2 regions of the Arsenicicoccus sp. oral taxon 190 genome follow, and region 1 is predicted to be linked to the other one. Evidence: riboswitches for the same ligand, from Rfam matches in the RefSeq annotation. Region 1 holds a riboswitch; the other holds the start of a gene.
What was found. A riboswitch is a leader RNA that binds a small molecule or an ion and turns the genes downstream of it on or off. The one in region 1 is predicted to bind S-adenosylmethionine.
Positions count from the first base shown of each region.

Region 2: linked by a shared signal. The riboswitch ahead of metB (cystathionine gamma-synthase) and the one ahead of ADJ73_RS11725 (bifunctional o-acetylhomoserine/o-acetylserine sulfhydrylase) in region 1 are both predicted to bind S-adenosylmethionine.

Region 1 covers NZ_CP012070.1:2,532,593-2,543,974, reverse strand. Annotated here, with positions in the region: gene ADJ73_RS11790 (glycosyltransferase family 4 protein) at 1-432, opposite strand, end outside; gene ADJ73_RS11785 (phosphatidylinositol mannoside acyltransferase) at 505-1,428, opposite strand; gene pgsA (phosphatidylinositol phosphate synthase) at 1,432-2,031, opposite strand; gene ADJ73_RS11775 (elongation factor G-like protein EF-G2) at 2,160-4,283, shown strand; gene ADJ73_RS11770 (histidine phosphatase family protein) at 4,338-5,021, shown strand; gene ADJ73_RS11765 (TMEM165/GDT1 family protein) at 5,257-5,835, shown strand; gene ADJ73_RS11760 (hypothetical protein) at 5,813-6,208, opposite strand; gene ADJ73_RS11755 (HIT family protein) at 6,214-6,774, opposite strand; gene ADJ73_RS11750 (nitroreductase family deazaflavin-dependent oxidoreductase) at 6,798-7,286, shown strand; gene ADJ73_RS17600 (hypothetical protein) at 7,283-7,549, shown strand; gene ADJ73_RS17595 (hypothetical protein) at 7,625-7,801, shown strand; gene ADJ73_RS11740 (hypothetical protein) at 7,881-8,459, shown strand; gene ADJ73_RS11735 (MarC family protein) at 8,533-9,177, opposite strand; gene ADJ73_RS11730 (GNAT family N-acetyltransferase) at 9,191-9,679, opposite strand; SAM riboswitch class IV at 9,854-9,971, shown strand; gene ADJ73_RS11725 (bifunctional o-acetylhomoserine/o-acetylserine sulfhydrylase) at 9,987-11,306, shown strand.
Region 2 covers NZ_CP012070.1:1,334,877-1,346,258, reverse strand. Annotated here, with positions in the region: gene bioB (biotin synthase BioB) at 1-884, shown strand, start outside; gene ADJ73_RS06355 (DUF2277 domain-containing protein) at 894-1,181, opposite strand; gene ADJ73_RS06350 (DUF305 domain-containing protein) at 1,214-1,921, opposite strand; gene metB (cystathionine gamma-synthase) at 2,187-3,356, opposite strand; SAM riboswitch class I at 3,441-3,559, opposite strand; gene ADJ73_RS06340 (DUF6918 family protein) at 3,670-4,107, opposite strand; gene ADJ73_RS06335 (hypothetical protein) at 4,148-4,756, opposite strand; gene ADJ73_RS06330 (FUSC family protein) at 4,839-6,122, opposite strand; gene ADJ73_RS06325 (hypothetical protein) at 6,179-6,394, opposite strand; gene ADJ73_RS06320 (SRPBCC domain-containing protein) at 6,604-7,143, shown strand; gene ADJ73_RS06315 (hypothetical protein) at 7,187-7,558, opposite strand; gene ADJ73_RS06310 (hypothetical protein) at 7,672-9,621, shown strand; gene ADJ73_RS06305 (PIG-L deacetylase family protein) at 9,649-10,446, opposite strand; gene ADJ73_RS06300 (aldo/keto reductase) at 10,508-11,377, shown strand.

The DNA of each region.
Region 1 (11,382 bases):
CCGCCCCAGGATCTTCTCCAGCGAGGGCCGGTAGGCGGGGTAGACGGTCTGCATCACCCGGGAGCGCACCTGCGAGGAGTGGAAGGTCGCCACGATGGGGCACTCGGCCTGCCAGAGCGCGAGCGTGCCGATGGACGGGGTGACGGGCTCGTGGATGTGCACGACGTCGAAGCCGCCGTCGTCCAGCCAGCGGGCCACCCGGGCCGCGGTGACCGGGCCGAAGTTGAGCCGCGCCACCGACCCGTTGTAGCGGACCGGCAGCGCGCGCCCGGCCGGGACGACGTAGTCCGGCAGCCGGGTGTCCTCGTCGGCGGGCGCGAGCACCGACACCTCGTGCCCCTGCCGGATCAGCCACTCCGCGAGGTCGCGGACGTGGAACTGCACCCCGCCGGCCACGTCGAAGGAGTACGGGCACACCAGGCCGATGCGCAGCGGCGTGCCGGCGCGGGCCTTCTCCCGCGGGCTCACGACAGCTCCTGCGGGCTCATGAGAGCTCCCGCCGGCTCACGACAGGTCCTCCGCGAAGACCCGCTGCATCATGTGCCAGTCCTGGGTGTGCTCGCGCACCGCCGCCTCCAGCACGATGGCGCAGCCCTGCGTCATGGCGACCGCGCGCTCCCTGGCTCGCCCCGAGGTCGGCACCGGCACGGCGGGGTGAAAGGTGATGACGATGTCGTGGCCGCTGCCGGTGCCGCCCGGGCCGTGGTGCGGCTCGTAGTGCACCGACACCGGCAGCAGCGGCGCCCCGGTGGCGGCGGCGAGGGCGGCGGGGCCGGGCGCCATACGGGCCGGGCGGTCGCAGAAGGTGACGGTCACGCCCTGGTCGGTCAGGTCGCGGTCCGCGAGCAGCGGGACCAGCCCGCCGCGACGCACCGCCCGCACGAGCTGCGGGAAGGCGGGGTCCGCGCCGGTCAGCGGCAGGACGGTCATGCCGAGCCGCTCCCGGAAGCCCACGAAGGCGTCGTAGAGCCCCTCCGGCCGCAGCCGCTCGGCGACGGTGGTCACGGGGGCCAGGTGGTGGGTGGACCAGGCCCCGGCGAGGTCCCAGTTGCCCATGTGGCCAAGGAAGGCGACGGCCCCGCGCCCCCCGCCGAGGGACTCCCGCGCCGGCCCGTCCCCGACGACCCGCACGCTCGTCTCGAGGACCTCCTGGGTCATGTCCGGCAACCGGAACGCGTCGCACCAGTAGCGCAGGTAGGAGCGCATCCCCTCCCGCACCAGGTGCTCCAGCTCGGCCTCCCCCAGCTCCGGGCGCACCCGGGCATAGTTGGCCCGCAGCCGCTGCACCGAGCGACCGCCCCGCCCGTATGCCGCGACCGCTGCGCGGTCGAACAGCCCGTAGGCGACGGACGCCGGCAGCAGCCGGACGCACCGCCACGCGACGAGGAAGACCCGCAGCGTGAGCCAGTCGGTGACGCGCTCGCGCATGGCTCAGCCGAGGGCCTGACGGCGGACCGCCAGGATGCGCTGCAGGACGGTGACGGCCGACGCCAGCGCGAGCACCCACAGCGCGACGGCCACGACGACGTCCCCGAGCCCGAGGCCGGCGACGAAGGTCGCCACGAGGATGAGCACGAGCCGGTCGGCGCGCTCGGCGATCCCGACGTTGGCGGTCATCCCGAGCCCCTCGGCGCGGGCTCGGACGTAGGAGACGAGCAGGCCGAGCACCAGGACCGCGAGCGCCACGCAGGTCATCACCCGGTCACCGCGCCAGGCGTAGTGGAGCAGCAGGCCCCCGAAGATCGCGGCGTCGCCGATGCGGTCGAGGCTGGAGTCCAGGAAGGCGCCGAAGCTGGAGGTCCGACCGCTGTGCCGCGCCATGACCCCGTCGATCGTGTCGCTGAAGACGAACACCACGATGGCCAGGGTCCCCCACAGGAACTCCCCGCGCGGGAAGAACCACAACGCGCTCGCGGCGACCCCCAGCGTGCCGACGATCGTGACGGCGTCCGGACTCACCCCGAGCCGCAGCAGGACCGTGGCGACGGGGGTGAAGATCCGGGTGGCCAGGGAGCGGAATCGGTTCAGCATGGTGGCACCACCCTAGCCACAGCTCCACCCCGCTTGTGGGCGCCGCACGGCGGGAGTTCAGTATGGGAACAGCCGCACCGTGTCGGTGGGGTGAACGATCCGCCAACGACGAAGTTAGGTGAGATGACATGGCCGCTAACAACAGCTCTGGTCAAGGGGCCGCCAGCTCCCCTGCCCCACGCCGCCCCGAGGACATCCGCAACGTCGTCCTCGTGGGGCCCTCCGGATCGGGCAAGAGCACGCTCTTCGAGCACCTGATGGCGGCCCGCGTGCCGGGCTACCGCGCCAAGGAGACCGCCAAGGGCGGGGACACCAGGTCGGTCGGCCTCGAGGTCGCGACCATCGACGTGGCCGGCCTCGCGGTCACCGTGGTCGACACGCCGGGCTACGCCGACTTCGCCGGTGAGCTGCGCGCGGGCCTGCGGGCCGCGGACGCCGCGCTCTTCGTGGTGTCCGCCGCCGACGGCGTGGACGCCGCGACCGCGATGCTCTGGCACGAGTGCGAGACCGTCGGGGTGCCGCGGGCGCTGGTCGTCACCAAGCTCGAGTCGGGCCGGGGCGGCTTCGCCGACACCGTGGCGCAGTGCCGCCGGGTCTTCGGGGACGCCCAGCCGCTCTACCTGCCCGTCCAGGGCGACGACGGCCGCATCACCGGGACCCTCGCGCTGCTCAGCCGGCGCCACTACGACTCCTCCGGGGACACCCTGCAGGTCCGCGACGCCTCCCCCGAGCAGCTCGAGGAGATCGAGGCGGCCCGCGGCGACCTCGTCGAGGCGATCATCACCGAGTCCGAGGACGACACCCTGCTCGACCGCTACCTCGAGGGCGAGGACATCTCGGTCGACACGATCCGCGACGACCTCATGACCGCCGTCGGCGCCGCCACCTTCTTCCCCGCCATACCGATCAGCGCGTTTACCGGGGCCGGGGTGCCCGAGCTGCTCGAGATCATCACCGAGGCCTTCCCGGACCCGACCGCCCGGCGGCCGCTGCCGATGGTCACCACCCTGGACGGCGAGCCCGTGGAGCCGCTCGCCGGCGACCCCGACGGCCAGCTCGTGGCGGAGGTCGTCAAGACCTCCACCGACCCCTACGTCGGGCGGGTGTCCCTGGTCCGCGTCTTCAACGGCACGCTGCGTACGGACGACGTCGTGCACGTGTCCGGGCACCTGTCCTCCTTCGCCGGCAAGGCCGTCGAGGGTCACCCCGACCACGACTCCGACGAGCGGGTCGGTCCGTTGTCGGTGCCGACCGTCGGCGGTGAGCACACCCCCGCCAAGGTCGCCATCGCCGGGCAGCTGGTCGAGGTCGCCAAGCTCGCGCACGCCGAGACCGGCGACACCCTCTCGGCCAAGGACGCCCCCGTGGTCGTCGAGCCGTGGCTGCTGCCCGAGCCGCTCCTGCCGGTCGCCATCCACCCCGCCTCCAAGGCCGACGAGGACAAGCTGGCGAGCGCCCTGCAGCGCCTGGTCGCCGAGGACGTCACGATGCGGCTGGACCACAACGCCGAGACGCACCAGACCGTGCTGTGGACGATGGGTCAGGCCCACGTGGACCTGCTGCTCGCCCGGCTGCAGGACCGCTACCAGGTCACGGTCGAGGCCGAGCCGCTGCGGGTGGCGCTGCGGGAGACCTTCGTGGCCCCCGCCGCCGTGGTGGGCCGGCACGTCAAGCAGTCCGGCGGGCACGGCCAGTTCGCCGTCTGCCACCTGCGGATCGAGCCCCTGGAGCGCGGCGCCGGCTTCGAGTTCGTCGACAAGGTGGTGGGTGGCGCGGTGCCGCGCCAGTTCATCCCGTCGGTGGAGAAGGGCGTCCGCGCGCAGATGGCCAAGGGCACGCTGGCCGGCTACCCCATGGTCGACATCCGCGTCACCCTGGTCGACGGCAAGGCGCACTCGGTGGACTCCTCCGACATGGCCTTCCAGACGGCGGGCGCGCTCGCCCTCAAGGAGGCCACCAGCTCGGCCACGGTGACCCTGCTGGAGCCCGTGGACAGCGTGGACGTCACGGTGGCCGACGACTTCGTCGGGGCCGCCATGAGCGACCTGTCGACCCGGCGCGGCCGCGTGAGCGGCACCGAGCCCGCCGAGGAGGGGCGCACCGTGATCCACGCGGAGGTCCCGGCCCTGGAGCTGACCCGCTACGCCATCGACCTGCGGTCGGTGTCCCACGGGACGGGCAGCTTCACCCGGGAGCTGTTGCGCTACGACCCGCTCCCCCAGCACCTGGCCGCCCAGGTGATCACCGGCTGACGCAGCTGCGGCCCCGGGGTGTGGACCCGGGGGCCGCAGTGACAGACTCTCCCCATGGACCTCTTCGTCATCCGCCACGGCCAGTCCGAGAACAACAAGCTGTATGCCGAGACCGGCAGCCGCGCGGGGCGCACCCCCGACTCCGAGCTGGCCGAGCTCGGCCAGGAGCAGGCGCGCCGGCTGGCGGAGGCGGTCCGCGGCGACCGCTCCCACCTGGACGTCGACGTCCTCTACACGGCCCTGACGCACCGCTGCCTGCAGACCGCCACCCCGCTCGCCGACGCCCTCGGGCTCGAGCCGATCGGGCGCGCCGACCTCGGCGAGGTGGGCGGCCTCTACGCGGCCCACCCGGCGACCAACGTCCGTCGCCCCTACCCCGGGCTCAGCGTGCAGGACATGCGCGACCTGGCCCCGCGGCTGCAGCTCCCCGCCGACGTCGAGTCCGCGGGCGGGTGGGACGGCGGCTTCGAGGAGGAGCACGACCAGGCCCAGGGCCGCGCCGCGGCCGTGCTCGCCGACATCGCGGCCCAGCACGGCGACCGCGCCAAGGTCGGCATCCTCACCCACCAGCACTTCGGGCAGCTGCTCATCGGCGCCGCGGCGGGCATCGGCGAGGCCGGCCGCAAGTTCGAGCTCTCCAACTCCTCGGTGACCGCACTGCGGCACGAGGACGGGCAGTGGCGGGTGCTGTGGGTCAACCGGGTCCGGCACCTCGACAGCGACCAGATCAACGCCTGAGCCCCGGGCCCCGCGCGACCCGCGGGCCGCTTGGTGGCGACCCGGCCGCGCCGCTATCGTGGGCAGCCGAAAGGGAGTAGTCCCCAACAGTCGAGTCGACACATTGGCCCTCGGGCCCGGCTCGGCAGGCCACGACGGTGGCGGACGAGACTTTCGACCAGACCCCCATCGATGGATGGCCTGGCCGAAGTCCGTCCTCCAGGCCGGCTCGGCGGGCCGCGAGAGGACCCCCACCGTGCAAGCCTTCCTGCTGAGCACCGCCGTGATCTTCGTGGCCGAGCTCGGCGACAAGAGCCAGCTCATGGCGATGACCTTCGCCGCCCGCTACCGCGCCCGGGACGTGCTCCTCGGCATCACCGTCGCCACCGCCCTGGTGCACCTGGCCTCGGTCGGCATCGGCTACGCCATCGGGGACGTCTTCGCGGGGGCCCAGCCCATCATCGAGATCCTCGCCGGCGTCGCGTTCCTCGCCTTCGCCGCGTGGACGCTGCGCGGCGACGAGCTCACCGACGCCGAGGCCGCCAAGGCCCGCAACAGCACCGGCCTCGCGATCGTCGCGGTGGGGACGGCCTTCTTCCTCGCCGAGCTCGGCGACAAGACCATGCTGGCCACCATCACCCTCGCCACCCGCGAGGGCTGGCTGGGCACCTGGATCGGGTCGACGCTGGGGATGGTCGCCGCCGACGCGCTGGCCATCGGCGTCGGGGCGCTCCTCGGGCGGCGGCTGCCCGAGCGTGCCATCAAGATCGGGGCCGCCGTGCTCTTCGCGGTCTTCGGCGTGGTGATGATCGTCAGCGGCGCCCGGGCACTCTGAGCGCGCGGTCGACCAGCAGCGCCACCGGCCCCACGAACCGGTGCCCGCCGTGCAGCACCGCCGGGACGACACCGCGCCGGCCCCGCACCACGGTGCCGTCGCCGGCGACCCAGACCAGGCGTCGCCGACAGTCCTCCGGCGTCAGGCCCCAGCGCGCCAGCGGCAGCTGCTGCCACGGGCGGATCTCGAACCGGTCGCGTCCCACGAGGTGCCAGACCGCCCGCATCGCGGCGCGCGCCCGCGGGTCCTCGTCGTCGAAGACGAGCAGGGGCAGCGGGACCGGCGCGTCGGCGAGCTCGTCGGCGAGCTCGTCGGCGAGCTCGTCGGCGAGCTCGTCGGCGGGCTCGTCGGCCGACGGCGGGCGCGGCGGCATACGGCTCACTCCCCCGGCCAGGCCGCCACGATCTGCTGCCGGGTGTCCTCGAGCAGCACCGGCAGGGCCTTGGTCTGACCGACGATGGGCAGGAAGTTCATGTCGCCGCCCCAGCGGGGCACGACGTGCTGGTGCAGGTGGGCGGCCACGCCCGCGCCCGCGACGGCGCCCTGGTTCATGCCGAGGTTGAAGCCCATCGGGCGGCTGGCGGCCTCCAGCGCCCGGATCGCCTGCTTGGTGAGCCGGGTGAACTCCTCGGTCTCCGCGTTGGTGAGGTCGAGGTAGAGGGGGACGTGGCGGTAGGGGCACACGAGCAGGTGGCCGGGGTTGTACGGGAAGAGGTTCATGACCACGAAGCACAGCTCGCCGCGGTGGACGATCAGCCCGTCCGCGTCCTCCTTGTCGGGCGCCGCGCAGAACGGACACCCCTGTCCTGCATCGGTGCTCGGGCGGTCAGCCTGGATGTAGGCCATGCGGTGCGGTGTCCACAGACGCTCGAACCCGTCGTCCACACCGGCGAGCTGGCCGGCGTCCTCGATGCTGCGCGGGCCCTGGAGGTCTGTCACCCCTCGATCCTAGACTCGACCGTATGACGACGACACCAGCCCCCACGCCCTCCACAGGACCGGGCGAGGACCCCTGGGCCGCGCTCGACGCCCCCGCCGCCCCCAACGCGTCCGAGTGGGTGCGCCGGCAGCTCGACGACATCCACGCCGCCGGCACCACGGACGCCGCCGACATCGAGGGCATGCGCGTGGTGGTCCTCACGATGCTCGGCAAGTCCTCCGGCAAGGTGCGCGAGGTGCCGCTCATGCGGGTCGAGCACGACGGGGTCTATGCCGCCGTCGCCAGCAAGGGTGGCGCCCCCGAGCACCCGCAGTGGTACTGGAATCTCGAGGCCCACCCGCACCTGCTCCTGCAGGACGGCACCACCGTGACGCGGCGGGTCGCGCGCCTCGCCGACGAGGCCGAGCACGCCGAGTGGTGGCCGCGGTGCGTCGAGGCCTTCCCGCCCTACGCCGACTACCAGACCAAGACCGACCGCCAGATCCCGATCTTCCTGCTCGAGCAGCCGTGAAGGAGAGCCCCGAGGAGCTCGATCGCCTCCAGATGCTCCTCGACGCCTCGCACGCCCGCTCGACCGCGCACCTGCGCAGCATCATCGACGACCATCGGACGCTGAGCGCCGACCAGGTCGTGGCCCTGATGACGGGGATGAAGGTTCTCGCCCTCGGCACGGTCACGTCCCGGTCCGAGCCACGCATCAGCGCGGTGGACGGCCACTTCCTGCACGGCACGTGGACCTTCTCGACGGCGCGCGACTCGGCGCAGGCACACTAGATCGCCCACCGCGACGCGGTCTCGGTGGCACACATCGACGGGGAGGCCGTGGCGGTCTATGCGCACGGTCGCGCCGTGGAGATCACCGATCCGGACGAGCTGGCCGACGCGGATGCCCACTGGACGGCGCACTACGGGTCGTCGCCGTTCAGCTGGGGCGACGTGGTGATGTACCGCCTCGAGGCCCACTGGATGGTCGGCTACGCCTTCGAGCGCGAGACGCTGCTGCGCGGGCGCGGGGTGGACCGCTGAGGCGCGATCCGGCACGCGATGCCCTCGCGGTGAGCCGCACGCAGTGAGCCGCGCGCAGCCGCCTGGCATGCTGGGCGCCATGACCAAGCACGCCGACACCCGCCGGGCCCGCATCCGCGCCCGGCTCGAGGACGCCCGTAGCGACCGCACCTGCCTGCGGATCGCCACGACGACCGGCGACGACGTGGTCGGGTTCGTCGTCGGGGTGGGGCGTCGCTGGGCGGCGCTCGCGGTGGCCGCGCCCTGGCCGGACGGCCTGACCGTGGTCCGCCTCGCCGGGATGGAGCGGCTGCACGCCGTCGAGCCCGCGTCCGTCGAGCGCCACGCCTTCGAGCGCGAGGACGCCTGGCCGCCGGCCACCCCGCAACGGCTGGACCTCGACCGGACCGACGTCATGCTGGTCGAGCTCGCAGCGCGCTACCCGGTGCTGGGGCTGCAGCTGCGGGACAGCGACGACGACCTCTTCGTCGGGGCACCCGCCCTGGTGGCCGAGGGCACCCTGCTGCTGCACGAGCTGGGACCCGACGCGACGTGGGACGCCCTGTCGACGTGGCGGCTTCGGGACCTGTCGCGGGTCAGCGTGGGTGGCCGCTACCTCACCCTGCTGGCCGACCTGGCGCCCGCCCGCCCGGAGCAGCCGAGCCCCTTCGCCGACTGACCCCGGCCGAAAGGGCGGACAGAGCTGGCAGGGTCGACGGGGCCGGTAGGATCGGCGGTGCCGGTGGCCCCCCTCACCGCACCCACTGCGGGAAGACGTGCTGCAGCCCGGCCACCACCATCTCGACCGCGATCGCGGCGAGGATCATCCCCATCAGCCGCGTCATGATCACCCGCAGCGTCTGCGACATGTGGTGCCCGATGGCGGGGGCGAACCACAGGACCACCAGCAGCGCCAGGACGACCACCACGAGGGCGGCGGCCACGGCGGCATACGCGCCGGTGCCCTGCGAGCCGCCGGTCAGCACGATGAGCGTGGTGATGGTGCCCGGCCCCACCATCATCGGGAAGGCCATCGGGTAGAAGGACACGTCGGACGTCGCGGCGTGCTCGGCCTGGTGCTGCTGCTCGGCGGAGGTGCCCGAGTGCGCGCTGCTGCCCTGCCCGCCGAGCATGCCCAGCGCGATCGTCAGCAGGACGATCCCTCCCGCGATCCGGAAGTCGTCCACCTGGACCCCGAAGAACCCCAGGATGGCCTTCCCCGCCACCATCACGACGAGGGACATCACGAGGCTGTAGGCCGCCACCCGGACGGCGGTCGTGCGCTGCCGGGCGGCGTCGTACCCGCTGGTGAGGGTCAGGAACATCGGCAGCGCGACGAACGGGTTCATGATCGCGAAAAGTCCGCCCAGGGCCTTGACGAGCACGGTCTGGTCCATGGACCCGATGATCTCAGAAGAGGGTGGCGGGGACCTTCAGCACCGACTCGAACGAGCCTTCCGACGTGGGTCGGGCCCCGAGCCGACGCGCGATCCCGGCAGCGGCCGGCCCCAGCTCGGTGAGGTCGCCGCGCAGGTGGGTCAGGCCCTCCGCCGACGCCCAGGCGAAGACCTCGCGGGCCAGCTGACCACCGATGCCGCACCGGCGGAAGGTGGGGGTCACGAAGACCGTGTGCACCTGGGCCCACCGCGCCCGCCGCGCGCCACCCAGCGACGGCAGCTGCTCGACGAGCGTGATCCCGGCGATGCCGAGCGGCCGCTTCTCCACCTCGGCGAGCCAGAAGGGGTGGCGCCCCTCGGCCCGCAGCCACGAGTCGGCGAACCGGTCGATGAACTCCGGGTCCGGGCTCGCGCCGCGCTCGCGGCCGATCTGCACCGCCATGGCGGCGACCGCGAACGCGTCGTGCGGCCGGGCGCGGCGGATGTGGGCGGGCGCGCTCATGGCCACAGTGAACCATCGGTCGAGGGATCGCGCGTCCCCCTGTGACCAAACCGTCACCGTGCGCTGCTCACCAGCCCAGGCAGGTCACGTGCTCCTGCCCTCACCCCCGCGCGAGGGTCCGTATGCCGGGACGGGGGTCACGGCATACGGCCGGGCGCCCCTATGGTCGCCGCAGGTCATGAGTGTCAGCCTCGCAGGCCCCGGCCGGCTGACCGGCAACCCTCCCACCGCGGCGGGGTGCCCCGGGTGACGACCTGGCCGCGCGCCGACCGGAGCGCGGCAAGCGCGATCACGCGAGGAGCCAGCCATGAGCGACCAGTCCACGTGGGCCTTCGAGACCAAGCAGATCCACGCCGGGCAGAACCCCGACGCCGAGACCGGCGCACGGGCGCTGCCGATCTACCAGAGCACGTCCTTCGTCTTCGACGACGCGCAGACCGCCGCGGACCGGTTCGCGCTGTCCGACCTCGGGCCGATCTACACCCGCCTCGGCAACCCGACCAACAACGTCATCGAGGAGCGCATCGCCGCCCTCGAGGGCGGGGTCGGGGCGCTGCTGCTCGGGTCGGGGATGGCGGCGACGACCTTCGCGATCCTCAACGTGGCGCAGGCCGGCGACCACGTGGTCGCCTCCCCCGCCCTGTATGGCGGCACCTACAACCTGCTGCGCTACACGCTGCCCAAGCTGGGCATCACGACGACCTTCGTCGACGACCAGGCCGACCTCGAGCAGTGGCGGGCCGCCGTCCGCCCGGAGACCAAGCTCTTCTTCGGCGAGACGATCTCCAACCCCGACCAGAAGATCCTCGACATCGCCGGGGTGGCGGGCGTCGCCCACGACGCCGGGGTGCCGCTCTTCGTCGACAACACCGTGGCGACGCCCTTCCTGATCCGCCCGATCGAGCACGGCGCCGACGTGGTGATCCACTCGGCCACGAAGTTCCTCGGCGGCCACGGCACGTCGATCGTGGGTGCGCTGGTCGACGCCGGGACCTTCGACTACGCGCGCGAGCCGGAGCGCTTCCCGCAGCTCAACACGCCGTCGGAGAGCTACCACGGGCTGGTCTACGCCCGCGACCTCGGCGTCGGGTCGGCGCTCGGCGCCAACCTCGCCTTCATCCTCAAGGCCCGCGTCGAGCTGCTGCGCGACCTGGGGTCGGCGTGCTCGCCGTTCAACGCCTTCCTGGTCGGGCTCGGGCTGGAGACGCTGTCGCTGCGCATGGAGCGCCACCTCGCCAACACCCGCCGCGTCGTCGAGCACCTGCAGGGCCACCCCCAGGTCGAGCGGGTGTACTACGCCTCCCTCGACGGCAGCCCCGACAAGGAGCGCGCCGACCGCTACTGCCCCGCGGGGTCCGGGTCGGTGTTCTCCTTCGACATCACCGGCGGCGTGGCCGCGGGCCGGGCCTTCGTGGACGGTCTGGAGCTGCACTCCCACGTCGCCAACATCGGCGACGTCCGGTCGCTGGTCATCCACCCCGCCTCGACCACGCACTCGCAGGGCTCGGACGAGGACCGGCTCGGCGCCGGCGTCACCCCGGGTCTGATCCGGCTGTCGGTGGGGCTGGAGAACATCGACGACATCCTCGCCGACCTGGACAAGGGTTTCGCGGCTGCTGCGGGGTAGCCCATCCCGGGGCCGCCGTCGTCGGGGTGGCTGCGGCTCCACGTCGTCGTCGGTGGGGCCGCGGCTCCACGCGATC
Region 2 (11,382 bases), 1.2 Mb from region 1:
AGCGCGTCTGCCTCGTCGCCAGCGGTCGCGGCCCCTCCGACCGGGACATCGACAAGGTCACCGGGATCGTCGAGGCCATCAAGGACGCCGACCCGGCCGTCGAGGTGTGCGCCTGCCTCGGGTTCCTCAAGGGCAACCAGGGCGACCGGCTCAAGGCGGCGGGGGTCGACGCCTACAACCACAACCTCAACACCGCCGAGAGCAAGTACGACCAGATCTGCTCCACGCACACCTACGCCGACCGCGTCGACACGGTCCGGCAGGCGCACCTCGCCGAGCTGTCCGCGTGCTCGGGCTTCATCGCCGGGATGGACGAGACCGACGAGGACCTCGTGGACCTGGCGTTCGCGCTGCGCGACGTGGGCGCGGACTCGATCCCGGTCAACTTCCTGCTCCCCTTCGAGGGCACCCCGATGGCGGGGCACGGGATGATCAGCCCGCAGCGCTGCCTCAAGATCCTGGCGATGATCCGCTTCGTCAACCCCACGGCGGAGATCCGGATGGCCGCGGGGCGCGAGGTCCACCTGCGCACCGCGCAGCCGCTCGGCCTGCACGTCGCCAACTCGATCTTCCTCGGCGACTACCTCACCAGCGAGGGCGCACCCGGGCGCGCGGACCTGGAGATGCTGCGGGACAACGGGTTCGTGCCCGAGGGCGCGCCGGCCGACTGGGCGAGCGGGCTCGGCCCCATCGACCTCAGCTCGTATGCCGAGCCCCCCGCCGTCCCGGGCTGCGGCGACAGCGCAGGTGGCGGTGCTGGGGGCGCCGCTGGTGACGGCGCTGGTGACGGCACCGGCGGCTTCTCGGCGGTGGCGGCCTTCGACGTGCCGCTGGTCACGCCGCGGCGTCGCGGCGCCGGCACCCCGCTGCCGGCCAACAGCTGAGGACCGGTCTCAGGCGGGGCGGCCCGCCTGGTCAGGGAACCTCGCGGCGTTGCGGGCCCGCGCCCTGGCGGCCAGCTCGTCCCGGCTGCGGACGGGCGCGGTGGTGACGAGGTCGTCCAGCAGCGTGGCGGTGGCGGCGGCCACCTGCTCGACCGCGCGGGCGTAGGCCTCCTCGTTGGCCTTGGACGGCTTGGCCGCCCCGGCGACCTTGCGGACGTACTGCAACGCAGCCGCCCGGACCTCCTCCGACGAGCTCGGAGGATCGATGTTGTGGAGCACTCGGATGTTGCGGCACATGCCTCCACGGTAGGCGCGGAACGGGCGCCGCGTCAGGCCTTCGCGAGGGCCTGCATCTCGGTGATCTCGCGCTGCTGCGCCGTGACGATGCGCTGCGCGAGGTCACGGACCGCAGGGTCCTGGGTCGTCGACAGGACCTGCTGCGCCATGGCGACCGCGCCCTGGTGGTGCTTGGTCATCAGCTCCAGCCACCGCTGGTCGAAGGCCTGCCCCTGCAGCGCGGCCAGCTCGCGCATCTCCCCCTCGGGCACCATGCCCTCCATCGGCATCCCGTGGTCCGCCGGCATCTCGGGAGCGCCCCAGGTCTTGAGCATCCCCTGCATCTGCTGGATCTCCGGGTCCTGGGCGTCCTGGATGCGGCGGGCCAACGCCTGCACCGGGGCGGAGGCGCCATGTCCCTTCAGCGCGAACTCGGCCAGGTCCAGGGCCTGCTCGTGGTGCGGGATCATCATCTGCGCAAACATCACGTCGCCCGCACGCCCCTGCGCCCCCGGCGCCGCGGAGGTCGCCGAGCCGCTGGGGGACGCGGAGGCCGAGCCGGTGTCGGACCCGGCCGACGAGCCGGCCGCCGAGCTGGGCGACGCGCTCGACGTCGCGCCGTGGTCGCCGTGCGAGGCGGAGGTGGTGCTGGTCGTGGTGCTGCCGGTCGTGGTGCTGCTGGTCGTGGCGCCGCCCCCGCAGGCGGTGACGGTCGCGGCGAGGGCTACGGCGACGACGAACGAGGCGGTCTGGCGGGACATGGCGGACTCCTGGGGGGTCGGCGCGGGGTGGTTCGCGGGGTGGATCTCCGTGTGCACCAGCCTAGATCGTCACACGGACAGCCCAGGGGGTGACGGTCCGCCGCGATGCCGTCCTGGTGCTGCGGCGCCGCGGTGCGCCATACGGCCCCTCCCTCCCCCGCCCCCTCCGCTCCCCTACCCCCGATCGTGGTCCGTTTGTGCTCTCAGGCGACCAAAAGGGTCCACGATCGCGGGGAGCGGGGAGGGGGGTGGGGAGGGCGATAGCTCAGGCTGCGGCGGCCCGGTCGAGCGCGGCCTGCACGTCCGCGACCAGGTCCTCGGTGGCCTCGATGCCGATCGACAGGCGCAGCAGGTTGTCCTTGATGCCGGCCACGACCCGCGCCTCGGGGGTCATCGACGCGTGCGTCATGGTCGGCGGGTGGACGACGAGCGACTCGACCCCGCCGAGGGACTCCGCCAGCGAGAAGCACTGCAGGCCGTCCAGGAAGGCCCGCACCGCCGGCTCACCGCCCGCGAGCTCCAGCGACACGATCGCCCCGAACCCGTCCTGCTGCGAGGCCGCGAGCTCGTGCCCCGGGTGGTCCGGCAGGCCCGGGTAGTAGGTGGCGGACGCGGCCGGGTGGGCGGCGATCAGCTCGGCCACGGCGCGGGCGTTGTCCTCGTGGGCCTTCATGCGGGTGTGCAGGGTCCGCAGCCCCCGCAGCGTCTGGTAGCTGTCGAACGGGCTCCCGGTCAGGCCGAGCACGTTGGCCCACCAGGCGAGCTGCTCGTGCAGCTCCTCGGTCCCGCCGATCACGGCTCCGCCGACGACGTCGGAGTGGCCGTTGACGTACTTCGTGGTGGAGTGCACGACGACGTCGCAGCCCAGCTCCAGCGGCCGGCACAGCAGCGGCGACAGGAAGGTGTTGTCGGCGACCACGACCGCCCCCACCTCGTGCGCCCGCCGGGCGACGGCGCGGACGTCGGTGATGCGCAGCAGCGGGTTGGACGGCGTCTCGATCCACACCACCGTCGGCGCCTGGTCGGCGCCCAGCGCGGCCTCGACCTGCGCCGCGTCGGTGTAGTCGACCGTCACCAGCTCGAAGGCGCCCTTGCGCGACAGGGTGTCGAAGAGCCGCCACGACCCGCCGTAGCAGTCGTGGGGGATGACGATCCGCTGCCCCGGCGACAGCAGCGCCGACACGACGACGGTGATCGCACCCATGCCGGTCGCGGTGATGACGCCGCCAGCGCCGCCCTCGAGGGTGGCCAGCGCGTCGCCGAGCTGGTCGCGCGTCGGGTTGCCGGACCGGGTGTAGTCGTAGCGGCGCGGCGTGCCGAAGCTCTCGAAGGTGTAGTTGCTCGACAGGTAGATCGGAGGGACCACGGCACCGTGCGCCGGGTCGGACTCCAGCCCGGCACGGATGGCCCGGGTCAGCCGGGAGAGCTCGGTCATGGTGTCGCCTTTCGCAGTCGTCTCGAGCGGACCAGACCTGCGGTGGACGATTCATCGAGCGTATGGCGAGCGCGCCGGCGTCTCGACCCATCTTCCGGTGGGCCGCGAGGCCCCCGCAGGACGTGGCACCATCCCCACGGGTTGCCCCGCGGGAGGTTGCCCCGGCGTCGTCGGGCCTGTCCCTCAGCCGGTCGTGATGGATGAGTGCACCCTAGGGCGGGCCGAGGGCTAGACCTCTAGTCGTCCACATGGCGGGCAGGCCCCGTCTCGGCGAGCGATCAGGGGCCTGCGTCCGACTTCGACGGCTCGCTCGTCAGGAGACGAGGGTCTCCACGGCGGTGCCCAGGCGCGGGAGCGCGGCCACGACGTGCTGCTTGGCCTTGGGCCGGACCCCGTTGTAGATCCGGGCGACCGCGGCGTGGCGGGGGTTGGCGGCGCGGGCGTCCGCGACGGCGAGGAGGGCGTCGGCGGCCTGGTCGTCGTGGGCAGCGAGGTGCGCGCCGAAGCTCGTGGTGCCCCGCCCGTCCCAGAGCGGCTGCAGCGAGTGCGCCATGTCGGGGAGCATGCCGTTGACCGCCCGCCGGACAATGCCGTCGTTGACCTTCTTGACGGCCGAGTAGGCGGTCTTGATCACAGTCCCACCGATCCCCTTCTTGCCGGCGACCTCGGCGTCGATGACCCCGACGAGGGTGTCGACGGCCAGGTCGCGGCGGGACGGATCGACGAGGGACTCGGTCAGGGTGGTGGACATGGCAGACCTTTCGACGGCAGAGGGGGTGAGCGCCACCAATCTAGGCACTGGCGCCGGGCGCTGCGACCCGCGCGGCCCACCGCAGCAGCGGCCCGCACGACGGCCACGCCGACAACGGCCCGGAGGGCAGCACCACCCCGTCGACGACGCGTCCCTCGGCGTCCGTGCGGGCGTGGAGCAGGGCGACCGGCCGGACCCCTCGCGGCAGCCGCAGCTCGACCAGCAGCCCACCCGGCGACTGCTCGGAGACCGTGGCGAGGGTGTCCAGCCGGGCGAGCCAGTCCGGCAGCGGGTCGAGGCGCACGCGCAGCTCGCGGCGCACCCGCGCCCGCAGCACGTCGTCCTCGACCAGGGCCGCGAGCACGGCGAGGCACTGCGTCGTCGCCGCGGTCTCCTGGTCGACCAGCACCTGCACCAGCCATCGCACGTCCAGCTCTCCCGGGCCGTGCGCCACCTCGTCGAGCAGCGCCGACAGCTCGAGCAGCAGGTCGAGCGGCCCCCCGGTCGCGACGACGTCCTCCAGCCGCCCCAGCACCGGCGGCGGCACCTGGCCCGGCAGCTCCCGCCCGACCGGGTGACCCCGGCGGGAGCGCTCCACGGCACGACGGTGGGCGCGTCGGCGGCGCTCGGCGTCGTCGGTGGGGACCATGGTGCGACGGTATCGACCGGCGCCGCCGCTCGCCTGTCGAGACGGCTGCCCACCGACCTGCGGGGCCGGAGCGAGCCTGCCGTCAGCGGTCGGGCCGGGAGCGCCAGTCGGGCAGCGCGTCCCGACGCAGCGGCGGCAACCGGCGCGACGGGGCCGTGGCGTGCCAGCGCTCCCGCTCGCGGCGGCGCACCCCGACCGCCAGCAGGGCCAGGATCTGCTCCACCCCGGCGAGGATGCTGCCCCGCAGCATCCAGCGGCCGGTCTGGGTGGCGGGGTCGACCATCATCAGCTCGGTCAGCACCGCCCGGGTCTCTCCGAGCGCCTCGAGCGCCTGCTCGAGCGTCTCCTCCATCTCGGCCACCTCGCCGCGCGCCTCGGCGGCCACCAGGTCCCCGAACGCCCGCACGCTCGTCGCCACGTCGGACATGACGACGCTGAAGACGATCCGCACCTCCTCGCCGTAGCCGTCGTCCGGCGTCGGGCTGGACGGCGCGCTCTCCGCCATGAGCAGCAGGAGGCTGCGCAGCGCCAGCTGGCACTGCTCGAGGCGGTCCAGACCGGTCCGCAGCGGCGGCTCGATGGTGCGGCTCGTCAACGCGCGGGGGTTGAGCTTGCGGGCGTCCTTGACCGACTGGACCAGCGAGGACGCCCGAGCCACGCGGCCGCTCACCGCCCGGACCGAGTCCAGCCACTCCTCGACGTCGCCCCTCACGAGCGGCGCCAGCGCGAGGCTCTCCGCGACCCGGTCCAGGCACTCTCCCAGCTCGAGCGCCACCCACCGCACCGACGAGATCGCGGCGCGCGTCGGGATCGTCGGCGGGAAGGCCAGGTTGATCCCGATCCCCACCGCCGCCCCGATGAGGGTCGTGACGAGGCGCGTCTCGACGGCGATCTCCTGGCCACCCGCGGACAGGATGAGCATCGCCGAGATCGGCGTCTCCAGCGCCTGGTCCCCCAGCCGGAAGACCTTGGCCAGCAGCAGCGAGGTGCCGATGGCGATGCCGAGCGACCACCAGTTGAGGCCGACCCAGCTGGACACCGTCACCGCGACGATCACACCGGTGAGCACCGCCCCCACCCGGACCAGGCCCATGCGCACCGATGACAGCGCCGACGCCTGGCACACCAGCAGCGCGGTGAGGGCCCCCGTGAGGTCGACCGGGCCGTCGGTCAGGACCAGCGTCAGGAGGTAGGCGAGCACCCCCGCGACCGTGAGGCGCCCGGTGTGCATGACCGTGGGGCGCAGCCGGCGCGGGACGTCGCGCCACCGGGTGGGCGCGCCGGGCCACGCCCACCGCGACCACCGGGCGGTCCACCGGGACAGCCGGGACGCGAGGCGTCCGTCAGGCGGGGCGGAGGACGGCATACGGCCAGGTTGTCACGCCCGGCCGGCTCGTGGGGGGAGACCCGGCTCCCCCGCGGTCACAGGGCGCTGATCTCGCTGACGATCGTGTCCAGGCGGTCCTGGGGGATCTTGCCGGAGGCCATCTTCATCGCCTTCTCGGCCTTCATGCCCTTGGCCATCCCGATCATCGGGTGGGAGGTCAGGCCCGGGGCGTACTTGTCGAGGATGGCCACCGCCTCCGGATCCTTGAGCAGCTGGCCGATCGTGGTGGTCGAGATGTCGTACCTGCCCATGAGAGCTCTCCCTACTGGTAAGTAACCGTGTGGGTCACAGTGTGCCCGAGGTGCCCGCGCTGTCCAGCGCCGTCCGCACCATCGTGAGCCATGACGCACCCGCCGCGCAGCCCGAACGCCGCAGCTGCACCCACGGATGTGCGGGCCGCGTCGGGGGAGGTGGCCGGCACGGCACAATGGGATCCCGCCCGCCCCACCTCGGAGGAACCATGGTCAACGACCTGCTCACCAGCTATGTCGAGTCGCGCACCGTCGACGCGACGCTGTCCCTGCACCAGGGCGAGGCCACCCTGACGATGGTGCACGACCTGCCCGTCGACCGCGCCCGCGCCTGGGATCTGATCTGCGACCCCGAGCTCAGCGCCGGCTGGTCCCCGATCGTGGCCGACCGCCGCCTGGACCAGGTCGGTCCGGCCACCTCCCGCGAGACGCCCGACGCCGAGCCCGTCGACGCCGAGGTGCTCCTCGCCGAGCCCCCGCGCGAGCTGATGCACCGGTGGGGCCAGGACGTCCTGTCGTGGAGCCTCACCGGCACCGCCGACGGCACCCGGGTCACGCTGCGGCAGGTGCTCTCCGACGCCACCGAGGCCAGCTCGCTGGCGGCGGGCTGGCACCTGTGCCTGGCCGGGCTCGAGGCCCGCGCCGCCGGCCACGACGTGCACCGGCCGGTGGGCAGCGAGGCGGGTCGCTACGGCTGGGAGCAGCTGCGCGACGGCTACGACGTCCTCTTCGCCCAGCAGCAGCACTGACGCCAGGCGGCGTATGGCGGGCCGCCGCTGCCTCGGCCCTGGCTCAGAGCTGGACCTCGCGCTCGATCACCGCGAGCCGGGACCGCGCGGCGTCCAGGTCGGCCTCGGTCTTGTCGAGCACGAGGTAGAGGAAGAGCCCCCGCCCCTCGCGGCTCGAGATGGGCCGGATCATGTGGTACTGCCGGCCCAGGGTGATCAGGATGTCCTCGATCTCGTCGTCCAGGCCCAGGTCCGTCATGGTGCGGAGCTTGGCCTGGACGACGGCGGAGTTGCCCGCCGCCGCCACGTCGAGGTTGACCGTGGCCGGCTCCCCCGCCGTCTCCAGGGCCATGCCGCTGTGCACGTCCACCAGCGCGGCTCCCAGGGCACCCTCGATCTCGAGGCACTCCCGCACGGCCCGGGCGAGGTCGGTCATGCTCACAGCCTAGCCAGATCCACCCAAACCGCCCGCCCGTGGCGCGACCCGCCCAGGGTCTTGTCGCCGGTTGCTCCCCCAACCGGGAACCTTCGGCCCTACGCTGTTCGCTCGTGACTGCGACCCGGGCTCGATCAGCCTTCCGGCGATGGTTCCTCGACGCCGAGAAGGCTGACCCGGGGGGCTTCTACGAGCGCGAGAACGACGCCATCCGCCAGGACGACGTCCACCCCTGGTGGAAGGTCATGTGCCTCACCGGCGTGGACTACTTCTCGACGCTCGGCTACCAGCCGGGCATCGCGGCGCTCGCCGCGGGCGCCATCGCCCCGGTCGCCACCCTGGTGCTGGTCCTCATCACGCTCTTCGGCGCCCTGCCGATGTATCGCAAGGTGGCCGAGGAGAGTCCGCACGGCGACGGCTCCCTGTCCATGCTGCAGAAGCTGCTGGCCTACTGGCCGAGCAAGCTGCTCGTGCTCACCCTGCTCGGCTTCGTGGCGACCGGCTTCATCATCACGATCACGCTGTCCGCCGCCGACGCCAGCGCCCACCTCATCGAGAACCCCTTCCTGCACCAGACGCTGAAGGGGCACGAGGTCGCCGTCACGCTGCTGCTGCTGCTCTTCCTCGGCGCGGTGTTCCTCAAGGGGTTCTCGGAGGCCATCGGCGTCGCGGTCGGTCTGGTCGGCGTCTACCTCGCGCTGAGCGCCGTGGTCATCGTCGACGGCCTCCGCGCGATCATCGCCAACCCGCAGCTCGTCAGCGACTGGGGCGCCGCCATGACGTCCACCCACGCGGCGCCGTTCGGCATCCTCGGGGCTGCGCTGCTGGTCTTCCCGGCGCTGGCGCTCGGCCTGTCCGGCTTCGAGACCGGCGTGGTGGTGATGCCGCTGATCCAGGGCGAGCCGGGTGACACCCGCGCCAAGCCGCGCGGCCGCATCCGCAACGCCAAGAAGCTCCTGACCGTCGCCGCGAGCATCATGAGCGTGGCGCTGCTCGGCTCCTCCTTCGTCACCACCGTGCTCATCCCCGCGACCGAGTTCAAACCCGGCGGCGCCGCCAACGGGCGCGCCCTCGCCTACCTGGCCCACCAGCGCCTCGGGGACGGTTTCGGCACGGCCTACGACGCCATCACCGTCGGCATCCTGTGGTTCGCCGGCGCCTCGGCCATGGCCGGGCTGCTCAACATCGTGCCCCGCTACCTGCCGCGCTACGGCATGGCGCCGGACTGGGCCCGGTCCACGCGGCCCCTGGTCTGCGTCTTCACGGCCGTCGCGGCCCTGGTGACGGTGCTCTTCGAGGCCGACGTGGACGGCCAGGCCGGCGCCTACGCCACCGGTGTCCTCGCGCTGATGACCTCCGCCGCGGTGGCGGTCTTCCTGACCGAGCTGCGCCGCCGGCACACGGGGCTCGCGGCGTTCTTCGCGGTGATCAGCGCGATCTTCGTCTACACCTTCGCGGTCACCATCACCAAGCACCTGGGCGGACTCATCATCGCGCTGGTCTTCGTCGCCATGGTGATGATCGTCAGCCTGGTCTCGCGGATCTGGCGCAGCACGGAGCTGCGGGTGGCGGGCGTGGAGATCGACGACGCGGCCGACGTCGTGCTGGCCCGCGCCGCCATCGGCCGCCAGCCGATCCGCTTCATCGCCAACAAGATGCAGGCCGGCGACGTCGAGGAGTATGACGAGAAGGAGCGCATCGTCCGGGACCGCAACCACATCGCCCCCGACGAGCAGGTGGTCTTCCTCGAGGTGCGGATCAGCGACGCCAGCGACTTCGCGTCGCCCGTGCAGGTTACCGCGGGCCGGGCCGGCGACCACCAGATCCTGCGCTGCTCCGGCACGTCGGTCTCCAACGTGCTGGCCGCCTTCCTGCTCTACGTGCGCGACCTGATGCCCGAGCCGCCCCACGCCTACTTCGAGTGGAGCGAGCGGGACCCCATGGACAACGTCATGAGGTTCCTGTCGGGCGGCGAGGGAGACATCCCGCCGCTGACCCACGAGATCCTGCGGCTCGCCGAGCCCGACCCGGACCGGCGTCCCCGCATCCACGTCGGAGGCTGAGCCACCCGATCGTGGGGTCGGCCCTGCTCAGGCCGGGTCGAGCCACCACCCGTCGACCAGGCCCGGAGGCCGCCCCGGCTCGAGGTACCACTCCTGCCCGAAGCCGGCCGCGAAGACCTCGACCGGCATCGCCAGGAACATCTCGATGTCGGTCGCCTGGGAGCGGTGGCACGCGAGCGCGGCGCGCTTGGTCTCGACCAGGTCCGAGACGTCCACCCGCCAGTGGATCTCGGCCTCGGGCGTCCCGAAGGGGTTGCCGTCGTCCATCGGCTGGTCGGGGTCCCAGTCCATCGGCATGCCCGCCTCCCGCGCGGCGGCGAACTGCCGACGCATGTGGTCACGGTTCATCGTGGACTCGAGCAGCCGGGGCCGGCGCGCGGCGAGCTCCGCCGCACGGTGCGCCACGTGGTGGACCTTGACGTGGTCGGGGTGGCCGTAGCCACCGTGCCAGTCGTAGCCGACGAGCACGGCGGCGTCCTCCTCGTCGAGGATCGCCGCGAGCCGCCCGGCCGCCTCGTCGAGGTCGGCGAGCGCGAACGCGTCGGCCGCGGAGTTCTGCTCCCACCCGCTCATGCCGGAGTCGGCATAGCCGAGCCACGCGACCCGCGCGGTCCCCGTGACCTGCGCGGACGCCTCCGCCTCACGCCGCCGGTAGGTCACGACCGTGTCCCCCGGCGCAAGGTCCGCCGGCACCTCCCCGTGGTCGCCGTTGGTGCCGTAGACGACCACCACCCGGTGCCCCTCGCGCGAGGCCCGCGCCATCGATCCGGACGTCTGGGATGCCTCGTCGTCGGGGTGGGCATGCAGGTACACGACGGTTGCCATGGGATCCAGTGTGACGGACGGCACGGCAGCCGGTGACGACGTAGCGACCGAGGAGCGAGGCATGAGCACACCGACCACACCGACGACACCCACCGCACCGACCTGCACGCTCAACGACGGGACCGAGCTGCCCCTGATCGGCTTCGGCACCTACCCGCTGCGGGGGGTGGAGGGGGTCGAGGCCGTCACCAGCGCCCTCCAGGTGGGCTACCGGATCGTGGACTCGGCGGTCAACTACGACAACGAGACCGAGGTCGGCGAGGCGGTCCGGCGGGCGGGGGTGCCCCGGGACGAGATCGTGGTCACGACCAAGGTGCCGGGGAGGTTCCACGAGCACGACCTGTGCGTGCGGTCCGTCGAGGACTCCCTGCACCGCCTCGGCCTGGACCACCTCGACCTGGTCCTGATCCATTGGCCCAACCCCTCGGTCGACAGGTTTGTCGACGCCTGGCAGGCGCTCGTCGAGGTGCAGGAGCGCGGGCTGACGCGCTCGATCGGGGTCTCCAACTTCACCGAGGCCCACCTGCAACGGGTCATCGAGCTGACGGGCATCACGCCCGCCGTCAACCAGATCGAGCTGCACCCGGCCTTCCCCCAGACCGAGATGCTGGCGGTGCACGAGCGGCTGGGCATCCGCACCGAGTCCTGGAGCCCGCTCGGCCGGGCCGACGCCGACGGCCCCATCGGGTCGCCCGCGGTCACCGGCGCCGCCGAGGCCCACGGCGTCACCCCGGCGCAGGTGATCCTGCGCTGGCACGTGCAGCTCGGGGCGGTGCCGCTGCCCAAGTCGGCGGCCCCGGAGCGGCAGCGCAGCAACCTCGACATCTTCGGCTTCGAGCTGAGCGAGCAGGAGATGGCGGCGATCACGGCTCTCGGCCGCCCCGACGGCCGCCTCTTCGGCGCCGACCCGGACAGCCACGAGGAGATGTGACCTGA